2 regions of the Actinoplanes sp. CA-142083 genome follow, and region 1 is predicted to be linked to the other one. Evidence: riboswitches for the same ligand, from Rfam matches in the RefSeq annotation. Region 1 holds a riboswitch; the other holds the start of a gene.
What was found. Region 1 has a riboswitch for thiamine pyrophosphate ahead of ACQPZX_RS03955 (thiamine phosphate synthase). Riboswitches for the same ligand answer to the same signal wherever they lie in the genome.
Positions count from the first base shown of each region.

Region 2: linked by a shared signal. The riboswitch ahead of ACQPZX_RS07980 (ECF transporter S component) and the one ahead of ACQPZX_RS03955 (thiamine phosphate synthase) in region 1 are both predicted to bind thiamine pyrophosphate.

Region 1 is NZ_CP192076.1:819,611-823,007, reverse strand. Features, by position in the region: gene ACQPZX_RS03970 (thiazole synthase) at 1-262, opposite strand, end outside; gene thiS (sulfur carrier protein ThiS) at 259-459, opposite strand; gene thiO (glycine oxidase ThiO) at 459-1,520, opposite strand; gene ACQPZX_RS03955 (thiamine phosphate synthase) at 1,517-2,095, opposite strand; TPP riboswitch at 2,089-2,200, opposite strand; gene ACQPZX_RS03950 (ABC-F family ATP-binding cassette domain-containing protein) at 2,361-3,397, opposite strand, start outside.
Region 2 is NZ_CP192076.1:1,664,671-1,668,067, reverse strand. Features, by position in the region: gene ACQPZX_RS07995 (hypothetical protein) at 1-409, shown strand, start outside; gene ACQPZX_RS07990 (DUF6328 family protein) at 369-914, opposite strand; gene ACQPZX_RS07985 (alpha/beta fold hydrolase) at 911-1,723, opposite strand; TPP riboswitch at 1,786-1,888, shown strand; gene ACQPZX_RS07980 (ECF transporter S component) at 1,943-2,524, shown strand; gene ACQPZX_RS07975 (ABC transporter ATP-binding protein) at 2,545-3,397, shown strand, end outside.

The DNA.
Region 1 (3,397 bases):
GATCGGTCTCGAACGCGTCCCGCGCCAGGTGCGCCGTCTTGATCGCGTCGCCGGCCGTGTAGCAGCCGGCCGTGTTCGGCAGCACCCGCACCCCGAGCCGGTCGAGCATCGGCAGCAGCCCCGGCCCGGCGGCGTCGACACGCCGCAGAGCCACCGTGACCAGCTCGGTCTCCGACGCCCGGATCGCCTCTTCAAGGGCCGCGAGACTGTTGGCGCCGCCGGTCCCGAGGATGAGCCGCGATTCCCCGAACAGCATCGTCATCCCCCTTGCGCCGCGGTGAGCACCTCGACCGCGTCCCCGTCGGCAAGCCGGCTCGTCTCCCAGGTCGAGCGCGGCACGACGGTCCCGTTGACCGCCACCGCGACCCCGCGCCGCGCCTCGGTCAAGCGCTCGACCAGGTCGGCCACCGAAAGGGCGTCACCCTCCACGAGCTCCCGCCCGTTGACCGTCAACCGCATCAGAACCTCCCCGGCGCGAAGTGCTCGAGCAACGGATCGTGCTCACCGTCAACCAGCCCAGCGATCAGATCGGCCGTGATCGGCGCCAGCAGCACCCCGTTCCGGTGATGCCCCGCCGCGACGATGACTTGCCTGCCGCTCCCCACCCGCGACCCGCTCCCGACCTGCGACCCGCTTCCCGCGTGCGGCGCGTCGTCGGCCAGCCGGCCCAGCAGCGGCGCGTTGTCCGGCGTGCCCGGCCGGTGGCCCACGGTCGTCTCGACCAGCTCCCATTCGGCCAGCCCGGGCACCAGCTCGATCGCCGCGTGCAGCAGGTCATGCACCCCGCCCGCCGTGACGGTCCAATCGGTTCGTTCCTCCTGGGTGGCGCCGACCACGATCTCGCCATCGGCTCGCGGCACCAGATAGACGTGCCGCCCATCGACGGTCGCGTCGAGCACATGCCGCAACAGCCCCGGCTCCCCGCGCAGCCGCAGCACCTGCCCTTTCACCGGCCGCACCGGCAGCCCCGTCAACGCGGCGGTCCCACACCCGGCCGCGACCACGACCGTCTCCGCGTCCACTTCAGACAGGGCGTTGATCCGTTTTGCGACGATCCGCCCAGCGAGCCGCTCCCGCAGCGCCGCCACCACCTTGCGCGGATCCACCTGCCGCTCGGCCGGCGCGAACACTCCCGCCCGCACTCGCGGCGACAGTGCCGGCTCAAGCTCACGCAGCTCCGAGGGCCGCAACAGCGGAAGCTTCTGCCGAGTCCAGACCCGAGCCGCGTCGGCGAGATCGTCCGCCGTCATCGCCAGCCCGAGCGTCCCCGCGTCGTCATAGCCCACATCCACCCCGAGCTCCGCGGCAAAGGCCGGCCACCGCTCGTTGGACTCCTCAAGCAGCCGCGCAAGCGCCGGCTGCTCGAACGCCGACTCCCCGCCGGGCGCCAGCATCCCCGCCGCGACCTGCCAGGCCCCCGGCTCCCCGCTGTCCAGCACCGTGACGTCGAAGCCCCGCTCCACCAGCCGCCACGCAATGGAAAGCCCGATGATCCCCGCTCCCACCACGGTGACGTTCATCGCGCGAGCACTTTCAGCAGCTCGATCGTGGCCCCGGCCGGATCGGCCGCGATCGCCGAGATCGCAGCCACCCCGTATCCCGGCAGCTCAGCGGCCCTCGAAGCGGTGATCCCACCGATAGCGATCACCGGCGTCCCCGGCACCGCGTCGACCACCGCCCCGATCCCCGCCGCCCCGAGCGGCGGCGGCAACCCGTCCTTGCTGGACGTCGCGAACGCCGGCCCCACCCCGAGATAACTCGCGCCTTCGGCAACCGCAGCCCGCGCCGCCACCGGGTTCCGGCAGGTAGCACCCACGATCATCGTCGGCCCCACCACCCGCCGCACCGCTTCGACGGGCAGGTCTTCCGCCCCCACGTGCACGCCATCCGCGCCGGCCGCGAGCGCCACCCCCACCCGGTCATCGACCAGGCACAGCGCCCCCGCGGACCGGCACACTTCGAGCGCGGCGACAGTCAGCTCGTACGCGAGCCGATCTGATGTTTTGACCCGCACCTGGATCGCGACCGGCCCGTGTCCCACGGCTCCGCGCACCACATCGAGCGAGTCGGTGACGATTTGCAAACGAGGAAACAACGAACGCTCCTCCCTGCGCCGGCATGATCCGGATCAGGTTCGACGGTCGGGGGCCGCATCAGCCCCCCTCTCAGCCCGGTGCACCGGACTCCCGTGGGGTTGTCTTCTCCCGGACGCTAACCGTCCAACGACCAAAAATCCAGCGATCGCCGCCGGTGAGATGGCACTCGGTTTTCGACGCCGCGGGGTTTGCGGCGACGGAAATCGCGTGCCATCTCACCGGTTACCAGGCGATCGCCCGCGGAGCGAAGCGCAGCCAGCCAGCTCAGCGCACGTCCCAAACCGGCTCGGGGGTCTCGATCACTTCCCCGTCGCCCTGGAACAGCACGAAGCGGTCGAAGGACCGGGTGAACCATCGGTCGTGAGTGACCGCGATCACCGTCCCCTCGAACTGCTTCAACCCCTCCTCCAGCGCCTCCGCCGAGGCCAGGTCCAAGTTGTCCGTTGGCTCATCCAGCAGCAGAACCGTCGCCCCCGACAGCTCCAGCAGCAGCACCAGGAACCGCGCCTGCTGCCCGCCGGACAGGGTGCCGAACAGCTGATCGCCCTGCCCCGCCAGCTCGTACCGATTGAGGGCCTTCATCGCCCCCGCCCGATCCATCCCGGAGCGATGATCGTCACCCCGCCACAGGATCTCGACGAGCGTCCGCTCGAGCAGTTCCGGCCGGTCGTGGGTCTGCGAGAAGTGCCCGGGCCGCACCCGCGCGCCGAGCCGGGCCACCCCGGAATGCGCCACGTGCGCGAGCGGCGCCCCGTCGACCGGCTTGTTCTCGGATTCCGGGTCGCTGCCGCCGGCCGCCAGCAACCGCAGGAAATGCGACTTGCCGGTGCCGTTCGCGCCGAGCACCGCGACCCGGTCGCCGTACCAGATCTCCAGGTCGAACGGGAATGTCAGATCGTCCATCTCGAGCTGTTCGCAGATCACCGCCCGCTTGCCGGTGCGGCCGCCGCGCAGTTTCATCCGCAGCGACTGATCCTTGGGCGGCAGCGGCGGCGGGCCCGCTTCCTCGAACTTGCGCAGCCGTGTCTGGGCGGACTGATACCGAGAGGCCATATCGGAGTTGTAGGCGGCCTTCTGCTTGTACATCAGCATCAGCTCGCGCAGCTTCTGATGCTCCTCATCCCAGCGCCGGCGGTTTTCCTCGAGCTTCTCGTGCCGGTGCACCCGGGCCTCGTGCCACGATGCGAACCCGCCCGGATGCGTCCACGCGCTCCCGCCCTCGACCGCCACCACGCGATCGGCGGTCTGGGCCAGCAGTTCGCGGTCATGCGAGACGAACAGCACCGATTTGGACGACTCCT
Region 2 (3,397 bases), 850 kb from region 1:
GGTGCCGCTGGTCGGCGACCAGCTGGTCAAGCCGTTCAACGGCGCCGCCGACGCGGCCCGGGCCATCGCCGACGCCGGGCGCCAGCAACAGGAGATCGTCGACCAGATGGCGTGGATGCTGGCGATCCTCGCGGTCTCCGTGCCGCTCGCGCTGGTGCTTTTCCTCTGGCTTCCGTTGCGGTTGCGGTGGATGCGCCGGGCCGGGGTGGCTTCTTCGGTACGGGCGGAGCCGGCCGGCCGCGATCTGCTGGCGCTGCGCGCGCTCGCGTCCCAGCCGCTCGACGAACTGACCAAGCTGGGCCCGGACATCGCGCAGAGCTGGCGCAACGGCGACGCGGAGGCGGTCGACGCGCTCGCGGCGCTGGAGCTCAGGCGCCTGGGTCTGACCGCCTCGGGTCGTCGCCGTTGAGCTCCTCGTCCTCCTCCTCGTCGTCCTCGTCGATCCAGTTGTGCCGGTAGAACGGGAAGGCCACCCACAGCGCGACGAACCAGAACGCCGCCACGCCCGCCAGGATCAGCGCGATCCGGCGGCTGAGGATGAAATCGGTGACCAGCAGCACGCTGCTGACCATCGAGATGAGCAGGAACGCGAGGCCGCCGCCGGCCATCCGGTGGGCGTAACGGACCAGCTCCGGCTTGCGGCCCTGGCGGAACAGCGCGCGGTGGAACGCGACCGGCGCGATGATCATCGCGGTCGAGGACGCCGCGGAGAGCAGCGCGACGACGTACACGTCCTCTTGAAATTGATTGGCGCGCGGGAAGCCGTTGGTGAACGGCAGCGTCAGCAGGAACGCGAAGAGGATCTGGATGCCGGTCTGCGCGACCCGTAGCTCCTGCAGCAGGTCGTTGAAGTTCCGGTCCCAGCGGTGCTTCTCGGTCTCGTTGCCGATCCGGCGCCGTTCCCGCGGCCTCATGCCGGCCGGATGCGGTCCAGCGCGACGCTCGCCACCGACTCCGGCGCCTGCTCGGGCGCCCAGTGGCTCACCCCGCGCAGCACCACGAACTGGTAGTCGGCCTCCACCCAGTCGCGGGTGCGCAGCGCGGCGGTGCGGGCGACGACCCCGTCGCGGTCCGGCCAGATGTACGTCGTGGGCACGGTGATCACCCGGACCGAGCCGAGGTCGCTCCCCCGCAGGCCGCGATACCAGTTCAGGCCGCCGGTGAGCCGGGCCCGGTCGTCGCGCATGGCGTCCACATACAGGGCGGCGCGGTCGCCGATCGGGCGCAGCATCGCCCTCAGCCCGCCGGCCAGCAGGAAGCGCTCGGCCACCCGCGAGCGGAACAGGGCGAAATACGCGAAGCGGGCGCGCTGGGTCGGGCGTACCCGCATCGCCAGCTGCAGCGCCTTGGGGTGCGGCACCGAGATCGCGGTGAGCGAGCGCACCCGGCCCGGATGCAGCGCGGCCAGCAGCCAGCCGACCTGCGCACCCCAGTCGTGGCCGATCACGTGCGCCGACTCGATGCCGAGGGCGTCCAGCACGGCGATCGCGTCCGCGGCCGGCTCGGTGATCCGGTAGGCCTCGACCCCATCGGGTCGCGCTCCTGGCGAATATCCGCGCTGGTCGAGGGCATACGTGCGCAAACCGGCCTCGTGCAGCTTGGGGAGGATCAGATCGAACTCACGGTGATCCTGCGGGAACCCGTGCAACAGCAGCACCGGCTCACCGTTGGCCGGGCCGCCCTCGTACACGTCGAAGGTGAGCCCACGCGCCTTGATCTCCATGTTTGTGATCACTCCCTCGCTGTCCCACAACTAACAACGGTGTTAGCGTCATCGAAACACATGCAATCCGACAGGGGAGCGCACAGCGCTGAGAGTGCGGGCAACCGCAGACCCTCGTACCTGATCTGGGTAATGCCAGCGCAGGAAGCTCGGTCTTTCTCCAGCCGCGCCGCAGTGCAGCGGCGTGCGTCTCCTCCCGGTACCCACTGGGAGGCTCACATGGCAACATCATCCAACCGATGGCGCACGATCGACATCGTGATCGCCAGCATCGTCGCGGTCGCGTTCGGCGTCATCTTCTGGGCGTGGAACCTGCTCTGGAACGGCCCCGCCGACGCCATCCCGCTGCCCGGCCGGGCCGTGCTCTACGGCATGTGGCTGGTCCCGGCGGTGCTCGGCGCGCTGATCGTGCGCAAGCCCGGCGCCGCCTTCTACACCCTCACGCTCGCCTCGCTGGTCTCGGTCGCGATCGGCACGAGCTGGGGCTGGACCCTGGTCGTGCAGGGCCCGCTCGAGGCCCTCGGCGCAGAGCTGATCTTCGCGCTGTTCGCGTACAAGATCTACAACCTGCCGGTGGCGATGCTCGCCGGCGCCACCGCCGGCATCGTCGCCTCGGTGTACGACGCGTTCGTCTGGTACCCGGGCTACTCCTGGGCCACGTTCCGGATCCCCTACATCCTGATCACCGCGGCGTCGTCGCTGGTGGTGGCCGGTATCGGCAGCGTCCTGCTGGTGCGGGCGCTGGCTCAGACGGGTGTGCTCGACCGCTTCCCGGCGGGCCGATCGCGCGCGCTGGTCTGATCCTTGATTCCATGTGAATCATGAGTCGGGTCGAGCTGCGGGGTTTCGGGTGGCGGCATGCGGGCCGCCGCGCCTGGGCGGTCCGCGACGTCGACCTGACCATCGAGCACGGTGAGCGGGTGCTGCTGCTCGGTCCCTCGGGGGCCGGCAAGAGCACCCTGCTCGCGGCGCTGGCCGGGCTGCTCGCCGACGACTCGGGCGAGCGGGCCGGCAGCGTGCTGATCGACGGCGCCGACCCGCACGAGGCCCGCGAAGGGACCGGCATCGTCTTCCAGGATCCGCAGACCCAGCTGGTGATGGCCCGCAGCGGCGATGACGTCGCGTTCGGCCTGGAGAATCGCGGCACACCGGCCAAGGACATCTGGCCGCGGGTCAGCGACGCCCTCGATCGCGTCGGCTTCCCGTACCCGATCACCCGGTCGACTGCGGCGCTCTCCGGCGGCGAGGCGCAGCGGCTCGCGCTGGCCGGCGTGCTCGCCCTGCGGCCCACCCTGCTGCTGCTCGACGAGCCGACCGCCAACCTCGATCCGGCCGGGGCCGAGCTGGTCCGCGAGGCGATCCTGCGGTCCCGCGACGACTCCACGCTGATCGTGGTCGAGCACCGGGTGGCCGAGGCGCTGCCGCTGGTCGACCGGGTGGTGGTGCTGGAGCCGGGCGGCGGGATCCGGGCCGACGGCGCGCCCGAGGTGGTGTTCGCCGCGTACGGGGACCGGCTCGCCGCCGAGGGGGTGTGGGTGCCGGGCTTCGCCATCCCGCCGCTGAAGGCCGGCACCCCGGCCACCGAAGAGCTGATCCGCGCCGAGGACGTCACGGTCGGGCAGCGGCTGCGCGTCCCGGTCTCGATGAGAGTGGGCGGCGGCGAGGTGCTGGCGG